Regions from separate parts of the Hymenobacter psoromatis genome, predicted to be linked through region 1. Evidence: riboswitches for the same ligand, from Rfam matches in the RefSeq annotation. Region 1 holds a riboswitch; the other holds the start of a gene.
What was found. A riboswitch is a leader RNA that binds a small molecule or an ion and turns the genes downstream of it on or off. The one in region 1 is predicted to bind S-adenosylmethionine.
Positions count from the first base shown of each region.

Region 2: it holds a riboswitch for S-adenosylmethionine, as region 1 does, so the genes downstream of both, LC531_RS15955 (peroxiredoxin-like family protein) here and LC531_RS10075 (amino acid permease) in region 1, are expected to answer to the same signal.

Region 1 covers NZ_JAIFAG010000001.1:2,327,990-2,335,852, reverse strand. The annotation lists gene LC531_RS10105 (WD40 repeat domain-containing protein) at 1-800, shown strand, start outside; gene LC531_RS23010 (WD40 repeat domain-containing protein) at 804-914, shown strand; gene LC531_RS10095 (GNAT family protein) at 1,338-1,664, shown strand; gene LC531_RS10090 (Gfo/Idh/MocA family protein) at 1,708-2,730, shown strand; gene LC531_RS10085 (HD domain-containing protein) at 2,739-3,386, shown strand; gene LC531_RS10080 (hypothetical protein) at 3,376-4,221, opposite strand; SAM riboswitch class I at 4,395-4,528, shown strand; gene LC531_RS10075 (amino acid permease) at 4,753-6,210, shown strand; gene LC531_RS10070 (TIGR03643 family protein) at 6,308-6,589, shown strand; gene LC531_RS10065 (oligosaccharide flippase family protein) at 6,646-7,863, opposite strand, start outside.
Region 2 covers NZ_JAIFAG010000001.1:3,700,546-3,708,408, reverse strand. The annotation lists gene LC531_RS15975 (S66 peptidase family protein) at 1-560, opposite strand, end outside; gene LC531_RS15970 (alpha/beta hydrolase) at 776-2,017, shown strand; gene LC531_RS15965 (homoserine O-acetyltransferase family protein) at 2,028-3,056, opposite strand; gene LC531_RS15960 (O-acetylhomoserine aminocarboxypropyltransferase/cysteine synthase family protein) at 3,153-4,538, opposite strand; gene LC531_RS15955 (peroxiredoxin-like family protein) at 4,602-5,300, opposite strand; SAM riboswitch class I at 5,679-5,796, opposite strand; gene LC531_RS15950 (OmpA family protein) at 6,020-6,676, opposite strand; gene LC531_RS15945 (alpha/beta hydrolase) at 6,753-7,863, opposite strand, start outside.

The DNA.
Region 1 (7,863 bases):
GTGCCTTAACGCATAATGAGTTGACGCTCTGGCAGGTTTCAGCGGAGAAACTGGAGCAGCAGTTCTCGTTTCCGAGTGGGCTGAAGCGGCTTTACGACATCGCCCTTAGCCCCGATGGAACTCAGCTGGCGGCAGTCGGCGAGGCACAAGCGGGCCAGAGACAACTATCTATTTGGAAGCTGCCAAGCGGCGAAAAAAAAGACGAGTTCGGTTTTCCTGACGCTTATCTGCTTTCAGTTGCATTTTCTCTCGACGGTACTCGGCTGCTGGCAGCCGGAAGCAGGGAAACGCTGTATGTAGTTCACTTATTGACGGGAAAAATCGAGTTTGCCGCAGGCGAAGAACCCTTGGACGAGGATGAAGATTTTTGGGGGTTGGGCGAACGCAACACATCCATTGTCTTTCACCCGGATGGCAAAACCGTGCTAATTACTGCTTGCTTTCAAGCAGGGTCGCTGGTGGTTTTCTGTGAACTGGATACTCGGCGCAGCACGTTGACCCCACGCTCGGACTTGACGCTGGACCTGGTTTATGATGTGCTGACCCCGGCGGCCTTTAGTCCCGATGGACGCTTTTTTGCTTTTGCTGACTGGAACACCAAGTTGTACTCGTTCCCTGACCAGAAATTGACGGGCGTTTTCAGTCCAGAAGGCCAGCGTTTAGCGGAGCCGACCGGCAACCCCGTGGTGCGGAAGTTTTGGTCAAACGTATTGTTTACGCCCGATAGCCGAACTTTGCTTTGCGGCTCTCCCAACGGCAGCATCTTTCTTTGGGATGTGCCCTCGGGCCGCCTGCGCTAGACCCTGACCGGCCATAATGGCGGCGTCCTGGCCCTAGCCCTGGACCCCACCGGCACCCGGCTGGCCTCAAGCGGGCACGACAAGACCCTGCGGCTCTGGCAAATAGCCACTTGAATTAAAAATGATAACGTAAAAATTCCAAAATTCTTATTTTTTTATTGAAAATTTGGTTTTTGCTTACAAAACCATTCAAATCAAACGGTTCGGCACGCACGCCAAATAGGACCGGATAGACGTAGCCACCAGTTCATTTAGCTAGCGATGACCCTCCGCCTTCTCAAAACCGAGTAGCAGTACGACGACTACTGGACTGGCTGGACGAGTAGTTTGACCAGCAGGTGCCGCCCGACTCGCTTCTGGATAAGCAAATGCAGTTGGCCTTGCAGCTGGTAAAATCTTATGAAGACGCGTATCGCTTTATCCCGCCGCTACCCACGCTTCCAGGACTGGTGGAGAGCCCCACGCTTCATAAATGGCACGCTTGCCACCGGGTTACCCTAATTTCTGACGGGCATTAAAGGGCAAAATCAACCCCCTATGAAACTCGGCTGGCGGTTCGTTGAAGGAAAGCTTCTGGTGCTTCAACTGGTGGTGATACTGGGCTTTGCCGGGCTTGCGTTATGGATATGGTACCAAAACACGTATCTCTACCGACTAGCTACTAGTAAACCCTACCATTATACCGGGATAGGGTTTGCCCTGCTCTTCATTTTGGTAGCTGAAGCGTACAATTTGGTCTTTGTGCTTTCCCAGGTGCTGCTTTTATATCGTCGGCGAAAAGGCAAGCGAGGATGGCCGGGCACCACCTGGGTCGTGTTTTTGCTCAGCACCCTTTCTATTTGGTTGGCCGTGAGCGCCGCTTAACTGCACCTTTGCATTGCTTATGATGATTTTTTTGGTCAGCTAAATGGCCGATAGTTTTCCCGTTCGCTTCGCCATTTGCGGCGTGGGGCACATCGGCCGGCGGCACGCAGCGCTGGTGGCGCGCCACGCCGGGGCGGCGCTGGTAGCCCTTATTGACGTGCGCGACGAGTTGCGCGCCGGCCTCGCGGCCGAGTTTCTTGGCGTGCCGTTCTTTCTTTCGCTGGAAGAATACCTGCAAACCGGCCCCGCCGCCGACGTGCTCACCGTAGCTACGCCCAACGGCTTGCATGCGCCGCAGGCGGTGGCGGGCTTGCGCGCCGGCCTGCACGTGGTGGTCGAAAAACCCATCGCGCTGCGCAAAACCGACGCAGAATTAATTGTGCACACGGCGTTGCAAACCGGCCGGCTCGTCTTTGGCGTGATGCAAAACCGCTACTCGCCGCCTGCCGCTTGGCTCAAGCAGGTGTACGACGAGGGCCGCCTGGGCGAGGTATTTCTAGTGCAGCTCAACTGCTTCTGGAACCGCGATGCGCGCTACTACCAAGCCGGCGGCTGGAAGGGCACGCAGGCGCTGGATGGCGGCACGCTCTTCACCCAGTTCAGCCATTTCGTGGATTTGCTCTACTGGGTGTTTGGCGATATTACTAACATCACGGCCCGCTTTCGGGACTTCACGCACGCCGGCATTACCGAGTTTGAGGACAGCGGCCTGGTCACCTTCGACCTCGTGCGGGGGGGTAGCGGCACGCTCAGCTACAGCACCGCCGTGTGGGACCGCAACCTCGAAAGCTCCCTCACGGTGGTGGCCGCCCGCGGCTCGCTCAAAATCGGCGGTCAGTACCTCGATAAAGTGGAGTATTGCCACCTGCAAGATTACGCCCTACCCCCCCTGCTGCCCACCAACCCCGCCAACGACTACGGCCCCTACCAGGGCTCGGCCGCCAACCACGTGCAGGTGATTGAAAACGTGGTGGATACGTTACAAAAGCGCAGCTTCGCCACTACCAACGCGCTCGAAGGCCTGAAAGTAGTGGAGATAATCGAACGCATTTACGCCCTGCGCTAACTTGCCGCATGACTACCGATTTGGCCGCCCACTGGCACACCCTCCTTACCCCGCTGCTACCCGATTATGCCCGCCGCGAAGCTGAGTACCAGCGGCTGGTTGTCGCCTATTCGGATACCAGTCGGCACTACCACAACCTGGTGCACATCGCCAAGCTGCTGACGCAGGTAGCCCGCTTCCCGGTGCAGGATGCGACGGTGCTCAACCTGGCCATCTGGTACCACGATGCCGTATACAGCGCTCTGCGGCACGATAACGAAGCCCAAAGCGCCGACTGGGCCCTGCAGTTTCTGCCAGAAACCAGCCTCGAACCCGCCCGCCAGGCCCGCGTGGCTGACCTCATCCGCCGCACCCAGGACCACACCCAGCCCCAGCCGCCCGACGATGCCGACCTGCTGCTGTTTCTGGACGCCGACCTCAGCATCCTGGGCGCGCCCGAAGCGGCGTATGGGGACTATGCCCGCCAGGTGCGCCGCGAATACCACCTCGTGCCCGACCTGCTCTACCGCCCCGGCCGCCGCCAGGTGCTGGCCAAGCTGCTCGCCGCACCGGTGCTTTTTCACACCCCGAGTCTCCGCGCCGAGCTCGACGCGCCCGCCCGCCGCAACCTGCAAGCCGAGCTAACGGCCTGGGAAGAAGGTAACTTTAATGCTTAGTAGCCTGCGATTTAGCAATACGCTCATACGCCTTGCGCGTGAGGATTAGCAGCTGCTTCTTTTCCAGGTTGAAGAAGGATACGTAGTCTTGGCTCATCACCACGAGCTGCGTGCAGCCGGGCGGTGGGTAGAGCAGCGAATTACAGATGTCGGTGGCCGTGATGTAGGGATGGGCCGGTAGATGCGTGTGAAACATTTCCTTGATTTCTTTCTGCTCGATACTTTGGCTCATGGGCAGATAGGTGCTGTGCAAGCGCTCAGTGGCCGTGAGCCGGCCCGATTTATCGAAGGTTAGCAGGTGGTCGTTGCCGATGGGAACGATGCCGGCTTGCTGAGGGCCGGTTAGCACGTATACCCGCGTACCCGCTGGGCCGTCGAGCAAATCCAGGTTCAGCGACGTATTGGCCGGCACGGGAAACTCGTTGCGGTCGGCGTTGATTTTATCCAGCGCCGCTTGCCGAATACCAAACAAGCGCGCTTCGGTGGTCGTGAATGCGCCCACTGGCTGAAAATGACTGGTTTCGACGCGCACGTCCTGGCTAAGAAAAACGTAGCTGCCGATGAGCGGCGTGCCCGCACCGCCAGTCGAGCCCTTGGCCCAAAAAACAGTACATACCGAATCACCTCGAAAATAAGTGAGGTAGCCCCCAATTTGACTGCGGTCGATGGTAGTGGCCAGCATCAGGTCGGTGGCCACCCAGGAGGCGCGCTCCGATTGATACAGCTTCAGGCCCTCGGCCAAAATAGCCTCGGTGGGCGGCTCGGCGTTGGGCGAAGCCGAGGGGGTAGGGGCGATTAGGCCCACGAAGGCCATGAAAAGAGAAAGGTAGGCCACAGGGCAGACGAGTAAGGATTAAGACTAGGGCTTGCCCACGCACACTTAATGCCAGGCCGGCATGTAGGCCCCGAAAGCTTGCCAATATACCGGCCCACCGGCTTACGGCCCACCAAATCTTCACCCGCCGCCGTACCTTTGCTCCGTCGAACAGGCCTACCCGGCCCCGCTTGTTTTTATAAAGAGGCGCTGAGAGACAGGTTCTGCGACGCACCGGCACCCGTAGAAAGGCATTAGCCAACCCCCGACCCCGCGCGGAACGGTGCCAACCGAACCGGCCGCCAAACTATGGCGGCCCCAATAAAAGCCAGTGGCTCCTTCTGTTTTTTCGCCCGTTTATCGCAGTTTTTTTAGCGTTGCTGCCCCGTGGAGCCGGCGACGGGGGGTAGGCTGTTGTTGCTGAAAGTCAGCGGTGCGTCAGTAAGTTTTATCTGTTTTTTAGAGGGTTGACCAAGGCTGGCCGGGCGCGAATGCGTACCGGTCAGGCAAGTCAGTACAAGCCCGGAGTAGCCCTCCGCGCTACGTTAGTTTATGCTGAAAAAATCACTGGAGCTGCTGCGGCAGGAAGCGGCCGAGTCGGGCGCAGGAACTCTCAAACGAACGCTCAATGGCCTGAGCCTCATTGCCCTGGGGATTGGGGTTATCATTGGGGCGGGGCTGTTTTCGCTCACCGGCCTAGCGGCGGCCAACCACGCCGGGCCGGCCGTGACACTCTCCTTCGTAGTGGCGGCCGTGGGCTGCGCGTTCTCGGCCCTGTGCTACGCCGAGTTTGCGGCGCTGGTGCCGGTGGCGGGCTCGGCCTACACCTATTCCTACGCCACGATGGGCGAATTATTTGCCTGGATAATCGGCTGGGACCTTGTGCTCGAATACTCGGTGGGCGCCGCCACAGTGGCCATCAGCTGGTCGCAGTACCTCCTAAAATTTCTGGAAAAATATGGCCTGCACCTGCCCGCCCGCTTCGTGCTGTCGCCCTTCGAGTCGGCCACCCTACACGACGGCTCGGTGGTGCACGGCTACGCCAACGTGCCGGCTATGCTGGTGGTGCTGGCCATTACGGCGGTTATTATTCGGGGCACGTCGGGTTCGGCGTGGTTCAATGCGCTGGTAGTAGCTTTGAAAGTGGTGGTGGTTTTGGTATTTATTGCCTTGGGCTGGAAATACATCGACCCGGCCAATTACCATCCCTTCATCCCGGAAAATACCGGCAAGTTTGGCGAGTTTGGCTGGAGCGGCATTTTACGCGGGGCGGGGGTTATTTTCTTCGTCTTTATTGGCTTCGATATCGTAGCCACCATGGCCCAGGAAACTAAAAATCCGCAACGGAATATGCCCATTGGCATCTTGGGTTCGCTCATTGTCTGCACCATTTTATTCGTGCTATTCGGTTATGTGCTCACGGGCCTGGCAAATTATACCGAGTTCAAAAACAGCGCCGCGCCGGTGGCCATCGCCATTGAAAAAACGCCCTACGCCTGGCTCAGCGGGGCTATTATTCTGGCCATTCTCATCGGCTACACGTCGGTAATATTGGTCGATTTATTGGGGCAGTCGCGGGTATTTTTCTCGATGTCGAAAGATGGTCTCCTACCCCCCGCTTTTTCCCGCATCCACCCCAGGTTCCGCACGCCGGTCCAGTCCAATCTGCTGCTGGGCGCGTTCATTGCCGTATTTGCGGGCTTCGTGCCCATCAACATCGTGGGCGAAATGGTGAGTATCGGCACGCTGCTGGCCTTCGTGATGGTGTGCCTGGGTATTATTATTCTGCGCAAAACTGACCCCGACGCGCCGCGTAGCTTCCGCACGCCTTGGGTGCCGCTGGTGCCTATTCTGGGCATTATTACGTGCCTGGTCATGATGGCCAGCTTGCCTTGGGAAACCTGGCTGCGCCTGGCCGTGTGGCTGGCCATTGGGCTGGCTATTTACTACGGCTACGGGAAGAAACACAGTAAATTGCGGCAGGCGGCCGAAGGAAAAATACTGGAATAAATAGCCTATTAGGGGCATGCTGGCGAACATTTATACGCCCGATTACCTTATAAAAAGCCGCCCCGATAGTTTGCCAGAGCGGCTTTTTTAGTATTCTATGCCCGAGTCTCTCACCGCCCAGCAAATCGACCGCATTATTGAAATGGCCTGGGAAGACCGCACGCCCTTCGAGGCTATCTTAGCGCAGTTCGGCCTGGCCGAAGCGGAAGTTATTGTTTTGATGCGTCGCGAGTTGAAGCCTGCCTCCTGGCGCCGCTGGCGTGCCCGCGTGCAAGGCCGTGCTACCAAGCACCAAGCCAAAAGTGCCGTTGAAGGTGCCCGCTTCAAATCAGATTTGCAGCGGGTAATTACGGGTAATAAAATCTCAAAACGAGGATAGTTCAAGGGCTTAATTTCCTGGCTATTACTTACACGGAAATGATTTCAAATGCCAGTTTATTTCCCTACCCCCACCTTACGTGCTAACGCCGTTACTTCAGGTACCCAGCCGCTTAGCAGCAATCCTGCGCTGTAAAGTATCGTGAGCACCCCGCCGCGCAGCAGTAGCGTTAGCCAGATATTGGGGGGGGTAGGCAGCGCCCAGGCTATTACTGCCGAGCCGCCCGCCAGTGCTAGGATGTAGGCAATGCGCCGGTCAAACGGCTGCCAGCCGAAGCTGCGCCACACAAACCAGGTGCGTACCAGGTTGAGGGCCACCAGCGCCAGCGCATTTGAAATAGCTGCCCCCGTAAGGCCCAGCCGGGGAATCAATAAAGCATTGAGGATAATAATGCTCACTGCTAGCCCCACGTTGAAGAGCAGGTCATACCGGTAGCGCGGGCTCGTGACCACAATGATGCCGTTTACGCCCGTGATGCCGTCGGTGAGGCGGCCGGCCAGCAGCAGCAGCACCGCCACTGAGCCGGCGGCATATTCGGGCCGGTGAATGAGGCTGTATATAAAAGGCAAATTGAGCCCGATACCCAGCGCCAGGTAAGCGCCTAGCGCCGTGGTGAGGCGCGTGGTGCGGCGGTAAAAATCCTGCATCTTATCTGCTGCGCCGTCCTTCCAATACTCGGCAATGAGGGGGTAGGCGGTTTTGTACAAGGCCCGAAACGGCACCGCCAGCGCCATGCTGATATTGAGCGCGATGTTATAGATACCCGCGTCGGCAAAGCTGTGCGAACCCAGCATCAGTGAGTCGATGGTAACTAGCAGCGTGCCCGAAATATTACCCAGCAGCGCATAGCCGCCGAAGCGCACCAACTCGCCCACCGGCCGCACCCGCAGCACCGCCCGCGTGGGCCGCAAATGCAGCTCCCCAATAAAGCCTAAATACCCCAGCAGCAGCATCGAAATGAGCGCGTAGCAGCCCAAATACGCCAGCACAAACGTATCGAACGACCAGTAGCCCGCGCCATACAGCAGCGCCGAGCCCACGATGAGCAGGCGCTGGAGCACGTCGGTCAGAAAGGAGGAGAACGAGGTGTGAAACAGTGACTTGGTGTAAGCTTCGAGTAAGTTGTAGAGTAAAATGCACAGCGCCAAACCCAGCATTACGCCGTAGTGCGCGCCCAGCATCCCGGCATCGTGCGGGTACCAGCGCAACACTAGTGGCTGCCCCAGCAACAAAGCAACCACTACCCCGCAAAATACCCCCAGCGGCACGCCTAG
Region 2 (7,863 bases), 1.4 Mb from region 1:
GTGTGCAGCAGGCTCAGGTTGCCGCCCACTAGCTCACCGGTGGCCGTGCCGGGCCGGTTGAGGGGGTAGGGCGGCGCGGTGTACCTCACCGGCTCACCAAATAATACGCGGCGCAGGCTCTCGACCGCCGCCTCGCCGCCGGCCTGCCCAAAGAGCACCGGCATCACGCCGTGAATACTCTGGTAGCCCAGCCGCAGCAAGTGGCTGTTGAGCACGGTGATATCTGAAAAGCCTACTACCCACTTAGGCTGCTCGGCAAAGTGGCGAAAGTCCAGGGCATCGACTAGGCGGGCGGTGCCATAGCCGCCACGGGCGCAGAAAATAGCCCGGATGGCCGGGTCGTCGAGCTGGTGCTGAAAGTCGCGGCGGCGCAGGTCATCGTCGCCGGCAAACTGGTGGTGCGCCGCGTCGATGCTCTCGCCCAGCACTACCTCCAGGCCCCAGGCGCGCAGCATTTGCATGGCCGGCTCGATTTCAGCAGTGCTGATTTTGCGGGCCGGGGCCACCAGCGCCACGCGCTGGCCAGCTACCAAAAACGGCGGAGCAATGCTAGAAGACATAAGCAAAAGCAGCGGCCATAATCAGCCGCTAGTGTACAAAGAAACCACCGGGCGGTGGGTAGCGCCGCGGCCCCATCCGCCCGGCGCGGTTTCGAGGCCCGTGAACGCTGGCCCCGAAACTGGGCCGGACTGTCATTGCCAAGCTAGCCGGCGGGCGTATCTTCCTGCTCCAACCTATTCGCCGCTTGGCAATCACTTTTTTTACTCGCTACTTTATGAAATCACTTTTTCGCCTTTTGAGTGCGTTGCTGCTGCTGGCCGGCCCCGGCCGGGCGCTGGCGCAAGTTGCCCCGCCTGACACCACCGGCGGGCGCTACTACCAGCCGATTTTTACCAACGTCACGGTTACGAGCAACGTGGCCTACGGCTCGGCTACTACTTACCTGGGTGCTACCCAGCAGCTGCTGCTCGACGTGTATCAGCCCACCGGCGACACGGTGGCGCGCCGGCCGCTGCTCATTTTCGCGCACCAAGGGGGCTTTGTAACGGGCTCAAAGACAGATGCCTATATGGTAAGTATCTGCACCCGTATGGCGAAGCTGGGCTACGTGGCGGCCAGCATCGAGTACCGGCTGCTCTTCCCGCTGACGGGCATCGCCGCGCCCGCCGATACGGTGGGCTTGGCCCAGGCCGCCATCCGGGCTATGCAGGATATGCGGGCCGCCGTGCGCTTTTTCCGCCAGGATGCGGCCACCGCCAAGGCGTACCGCGTGCACGGCGGCTATATCGTGGTGGGCGGCTCGTCGGCCGGGGCCTTCGCAGCCCTCGAAACCGGCTACCTCGATAAGCCCAGCGAAGTGCCCACCTACGTCGGCCTGGCCGCGCTGGGTGGCATTGAGGGCACCGGCGGCAACGCCGGTTTCAGCAGTGCCGTAGCCGCCGTCATCAGCCTGAGCGGGGCCACTGAAAGCCCGAGCATCATCGAGGCCGGCAACGCGCCATTGTGCAGCGTGCACGGCAACGCCGACCGCACGGTACCCTACTTCCAGGGTAAAATCGGCTCCCTGCTACCCCCCAAGTACGTGTACGGTAGTGGCCGCCTTAACCCCCGCGCCACGGCCGTGGGCATCCGCAACACCCTGCGTACCCTCCAGGGCGCGGGCCACATTCCGTTCGAGAATAACGCCCAGTACGCCGACACAGCCTTCTGGACCATTCGTGATTTCCTGCGGCCGATTCTGCGACTGCCCGGTACCGCGCTGGCGGCGCGCTCGGCCGCAACGGCCGCGCCCCTGGCCTCGGCCTACCCCCTGCCCGCCCGCGACTACGTGCAGCTGGCCCTACCCCCCACCTGGCGCGCGCTTGGCGAAGCCGACCTGCTCGACCCGCTGGGCCGCGTGGTGCGCCGCCTCGCACCCACGGCCCAACTCTGGCAGGTGCCGCGCGGCGGCCTGGCCGCCGGCAGCTACTGGCTACGCTTCGCCGGGCAGGTTCCGGTACGGGTAGTATTTGAGTAGGGGTAGTTGATTAACAATCAACTACCAAATAAAACCGCTCTAACTGCTCGCTTATTTGCTTGGTTTCCAGCAGAAAGCCATCGTGCCCGTAGTCTGACTCTAGCTCGCCATAGCTGGCCCCGGCGATGCCCTGGGCCAACTCGCGTTGCTCATCAAGGGGAAAAAGCACGTCGGACGTGATGCCCAGCACCAGCGTGTGGGCCCGGATGCGGGCCAGCGCCGGCCCTACCCCCCCGCGGCCGCGGCCCAGGTGGTGGGTGTCCATTGCCCGGCTCAGGGTTACGTAGCTATACGCATTGAAGCGGGCCACGAGCTTGTCGCCCTGGTAGCGCTGGTAGCTACTGGCGCGGTAGTCGCGCAGGCGTGGGTCGGCCTCGTCGTCAGTTTGGGTGGCATTATAGGCCGCGTAGCCGCGATAGCTAAGCAGGGCCACGGCGCGGGCGGCGCGCAGGCCCGCGCTACCCCCCTCCGGCGCGTGGGCCAGGTAAGTAGGGTCGGCCTCGATGGCCAGTCGCTGCGCCTCATTAAAAGCAATGCCCCAGGCCGAATGCCGGGCATTGGTAGCAATAACTACCAGGTGCTGAATAACTTCGGGCTGGGCCACGGCCCATTCTAAGGCCTGCTGCCCGCCCAGCGAGCCGCCGATGAGCGTGTGAATACTGCCTAGCCCCAGGTGCTGCCGCAGCGCCTCATGCGCCGCCGCCAGGTCGCGGATGGTGAGCAGCGGAAACGCCTCATAGCGCGGCGCGCCGGTGGTCGGGTCGGAGCTGAGCGGGCTGGTACTGCCGTAGCACGAGCCCAGCACGTTGGCGCACACGATGTACCAGTGGGCGGGGTCAAAAAAGCAGCCCGGCCCAAACAGGCCCGCCCACCAGTCCAGCACGTCGGCGTTGGCCGTCAGGGCGTGGCACACCCACACCACGTTGTCGCGCGCGGCGTTGAGCTGACCCCAGGTGCGGTAGGCCACCTGCGCGCCGGCCAGCGCGGCCCCGCTCTCCAGCGGCAGGGGGGTAGGGAGGGGAAAAGATAACTCGGGCATAACGGCGGATAGGATAGCGGGCGAGGGAAAGGCACTACAACGCAAAATGGTGCCCCCGCCCAAAGGCAGTGGCACCATTGCTAAGAGCTTGATAATCTATACTTCGAGCGGTTGGGCGTGCTCCGGCTCGGGCTCGGGAATTGTATCCACAGCCTCGTCCTTCCCCTTAGGCACGGCGGCCGTAGCGGCGGCGATGGCCTGCGCCAGGTCGGCGAGAATATCCTCAATGTGCTCGATGCCCACCGATAGGCGCAGTAGCGTAGGCGTGACGCCCGAGGCGTGCTGCTCGGCTTCGCTCAGCTGCTGGTGGGTAGTGGCCGCCGGCTGAATAATGAGCGTCTTGGCATCGCCCACGTTGGCCAGGTGGCTGATGAGCTTCAGGTTATCAATCAGGGCCGTGGCCGTTTCCTTGCTGCCGTGCAGCACAAACGACAGCACTCCGCCGAAGCCGCGCTTCAGGTACTTGGCCGCGTTTTTATGGTGCGGGCTGCTGGGCAGGCCGGGGTAGTTCACGCTGGCCACTTCGGGCTGCTGCTCCAGCCACTGCGCTACTTTGAGAGTATTCTCCACGGTGCGCTCTAGCCGCAGACTCAGGGTTTCGACGCCTTGCAGCAGCAAAAACGAGTTGAATGGGCTTTGTGCGGGGCCAAAGTCGCGCAGCCCTTCTACCCGCGCCCGAATGATGAAGGCAATGTTGCCAAACGGCCCGTTTTTACCAAACACGTCGTTGAAAACCAGCCCGTGGTAGCCCTCGCTGGGCTCCGTAAACTGCGGGTACTTGCCGTTGCCGAAGTCGTAGGTGCCGCCGTCCACAATCACGCCGCCGATGCTGGTGCCGTGGCCGCCAATCCACTTCGTGGCCGACTCCACCACGATGTTCGCGCCGTGCTCCAGAGGCCGGAACAGGTAGCCGCCCGCCCCGAACGTATTATCCACCACCAGCGGAATATCGTGCTTCTTGGCCACCGCCGCCAGGCGCTCAAAATCGGGCACGCTGAACGCCCCGTTGCCAATGCTCTCGACGTAAAGGGCGCGCGTCCGGTCATCAATCAGCGCCTCGATGCTGTCCACATCGTCTCCTTCGGCGAAGCGCGCCTCGATGCCAATGCGCTTGAACGCCACCTTAAACTGGTTGTAGGTGCCGCCGTAGAGGTAGGAGCTGGAAACTAGGTTATCGCCGGGCTGCAGGATATTGTTGAGCGCGATAAACTGCGCCGCCTGCCCCGAGCCCACGGCCAGCGCCGCCACCCCGCCTTCGAGCGCCGCAATGCGCTGCTCAAACACGTCGGTAGTCGGGTTCATGAGGCGGGTGTAAATGTTGCCAAACTCCTTAAGGGCAAACAGGTTAGCACCATGCTCCGCGTTCTTAAACACGAAGCTGGTGGTTTGGTGAATGGGCACCGCCCGCGAGCCGGTGGTGGGGTCGGGCTGCTGCCCGGCGTGCAGTTGCAGCGTCTCGAAATGAAGGGTTGGAGTAGCCATGAGAAGAAGAACAAAAAGATATTAAAGCTGAAAATCAAGTAGAAGTAATGCGCAGTTGCTAGTCTAAGCCGGCACAGTGGCTGGTAGTCGCGCCAGCTCGGTCAGCAGAGCGGCCGGGTCGGGCCGGTGCTTAAAATTGGCCTCCACCTGCGCCCAGGCAATCAGGCCGTCGGGGCCAATGAGGAAGGTGGCCGTAAGCGGCAGCTCATCGTCGGCAGTGCCATTGTAAGCGGCCAGGTCGATGCCGACGCTGCGCAGGGTGTCGGCCACGTCAGCCCCTACCCCGTAGGCCAGGCCGTACTGCCGGGCCACGGCGTTGCCGGCATCGCTCAGCACCGGAAAGGTTAGGTCTTTCTCGTTGGCCGTCAGGCTGGTAAAGTCAGGCGTTTGGGGCGATATAGCTACCAGCGTGGCCCCGTGGCGGGCCAGTTCGGGCAGGGCCAGCTGGTAGGCGCGCAGCTGCACGCTGCAAAAGGGGCACCAGTTGCCGCGGTAAAACGTGAGCACCACTGGGCCTTGCTTCAGCAGCTCAGCCAGGGTCTGGGGCTGGCCGCTGGCATCGGGCAGGGTGAAGTTGGGCGCTGGCTGACCGGCGGCTAGGGCGTGGCGGGCAATGCCGGCAGCTTCGGTGCGGGCGATGCCCGCGTCGATGCCGCGTGCAGCGGCGGGGGGTAGGGCGGTGGCCAGGTGCTGAGCCGTGGCGGCCAGGGCCTGCTGAAAAGCCGACGCGGAAAATAGGGAAGCGGAAACGGGGGCAGACATAAAAAAGTTGAGGAAAAACAACGGCGGGAAGAAGGGTTTTTAAGCTTCGTGCTGCTGGCTGTTTGGCGGCTTCCGGGAAGTTGTTTCTCAGGTAGTCTTTTTAAGAATGCTTGGCAGTCAATAGATTGGCTTCTGCCAATCACGCCAAGCTGCCTGCGCCGGGGCTAAGCCAGCCGGCGGCAACACTACCCACGAAAAGAAGCGGAGCAAACAGCGCCGAAAGCGTTAGCCTCGGCAACAACAGCACCCGCGCATTCGCCGCATGGCGGGGGCCGGGCCGGCCACAATAGCTAGCAACAGGTTTTCCGGGCCGAGCGCTAAAGCGGCGGCGGCGGAGCGGGGGGTAGCGAAAAAAGTGGGGTGTGCCATGTGGTACTCGGTTTATAGCCCCCCAGGCCGCACACAGCGGCTACCGGGGTAGGAATTGGCACCTTTCAGCGGGTGAAGGTTGCCAGCGGGTCACGGAGCCTAATCTCTCGCCGCTTCTGTATAAAACATCTCAAAACTGCCCTGCCTGCTACGGGGAAGTACCGAATTGGTACGGGCAAAGATAGGAGCCGCGCCGTAATTCCCAAATTTGTCCGAAAAAAAGTTGGCGGCCTGCTACCAAAAAAAGAGGCTGCCCCACCGGAACAGCCTCTTTTTTGGCAATAGCGCAGCAAAATTCTAATTTTCAGCGCGTTTCCGCGCCAGCTGCTTCATCTGCAAAGTCTGCGGTTTTAGCGCACGCGCACGGCAATCTCCACCCGGCGGTTTTCCTGGCGGCCGGCGGCCGTAGCGTTGGTCGCCACGGGCTGCGTTTCGCCAAACGACTCGGTGGTGAGGTGGTCTGCCGGTAGCTTGTCGGTCGTCACCAGGTAGTTTTTTACGGCCTCGGCCCGCTCCTTACCCAACTCCTTGTTATAAGCCTTGTCGCCGCGCGCGTCGGCGAAGCCCAGTACGCGCACGTCTTTGCCAGCGTAACGCTTGGTAATAGATTCGCTGATTTGCTTGAGTGCTGCCGCGGCACTCGACTTCACAACAGCCTTATTGGTATCGAAAAGCACTTTTTCATCGACACCATACACCTGGTAGTCTTCGTTGCCGCGCACCGTGACGCCCGAGAGGTTGACTTCGGGCAGTTTCACGTCGGCGAGCTTGGCCTTAGTCATGTCGAAAGCATTGCTAATAGCAGTGCCAGCCTTGCTGGCGGTGCTATCAATGGCACTGGCCGCGCCAGCGGCCACCTGGCCGGGAGTAGCGCCCGTGCGGGCTACTACGGCCGTATCGGCGGTAGCCTCCCCGAGCGTATTTTTCTCGTCCGATTTTTTGAGGTTGTTGCAGCTGCTGGCCAGCAGAAGCGTCGCAGCTAGCAAGGAATAAGTGATTTTGGTCATGAGGGTAGGTAAGAAAGCGTAAAGTCAGCCCAAGGCTAACTGGGAAAGAACACGCTCCCTTACGAGTACTTAGGCGTTAGTGTTGAGCCTGAATTCCGGCCCCCGGCGCGGGCGGCCCACCCGTTTGGGCCACTACCCAGGTTCGAATGGCCTCTTGCGCGGCGGGTGAGAAGACGGCCTGCGGCTCGCCCGCCACGATGGGCCACTGGTCGCGGTCGGCCTGAAATAAGTGATTGACTCCCGGTAGCTTATGGGTCGTTACGTCCTTATTGCCTTTGAGCCCTTTGACCAGTACCGCCAGGTTATCATCGGGATTGAGCAGCTGGTCGGTGCTGCCGTAGAGCAGCAGCACGGGGCACGCCACCTGCGGCAAGCTCGCGGCCGGATTAGAAGACAAAAAAGCCCGGTAGGGCACGGTCGTCAGCTCGGCGGCCCGTGCCTGCGCGGTTGTTTCATCGAGCACCGGGTTATCCTTCTTCAGCATCTCGGCCACGATGGCCCGCGCCTGGCTGCGGTTGATGGTTTGCCGGATAGCGTCGATGATAAGCTGGTAGCGCTTAAGCGCGCCCGCCAGCTCGTTGGCGGGCATTTGCAGGTTGCGCAGGGCTATTTCGCGCTGTTTCATGGCAATATCGCTGCCCAGCAGGCCATTGGGGGCCAGCCCTACCACGAAGGCGGGGGGCTGCGAGCCGGCGGCGGCCAGTAGGGCCACGTTGCCTCCTTCGCCGTGGCCCACCAGGCCCAGCTGGCTCGACAGCAGCTCGGGGCGGGTGCGCAAAAAAGCCAGCGCCGCTTGGGCATCACCCACCAGCTCGGTGGTCGTGGCCTGGGCGGCCTCGCCGCCCGACTGCCCGGTGCCGCGGTCGTCGAAGCGCAGCACGGCGATGCCGCGCCGGGTCAAGTAGTCGGCCAGCTGGCCCAGCGGCGCGTAGTCGCCCACGGTGCCGTTGCGGTCCTGCGCGCCGATATCGCTGAGCATAGCCACGGCCGGAAACGGCCCTACCCCCGCCGGCACGGTGAGGGTGCCGGCCAGTTGCGGGCCAGCCGTGCCGTTGGCAAAGCTCACGTGCTCTTCGTGGTAGGGGGGGGTAAGGCGCGTGGCCACGCGGGCCAGGGCCGTGCGGGTCAAGCTCATGGGCACGCGCAGGCCGGGCTGCCGCCAGGTGCCTTGCAACTGGCCGCCATCG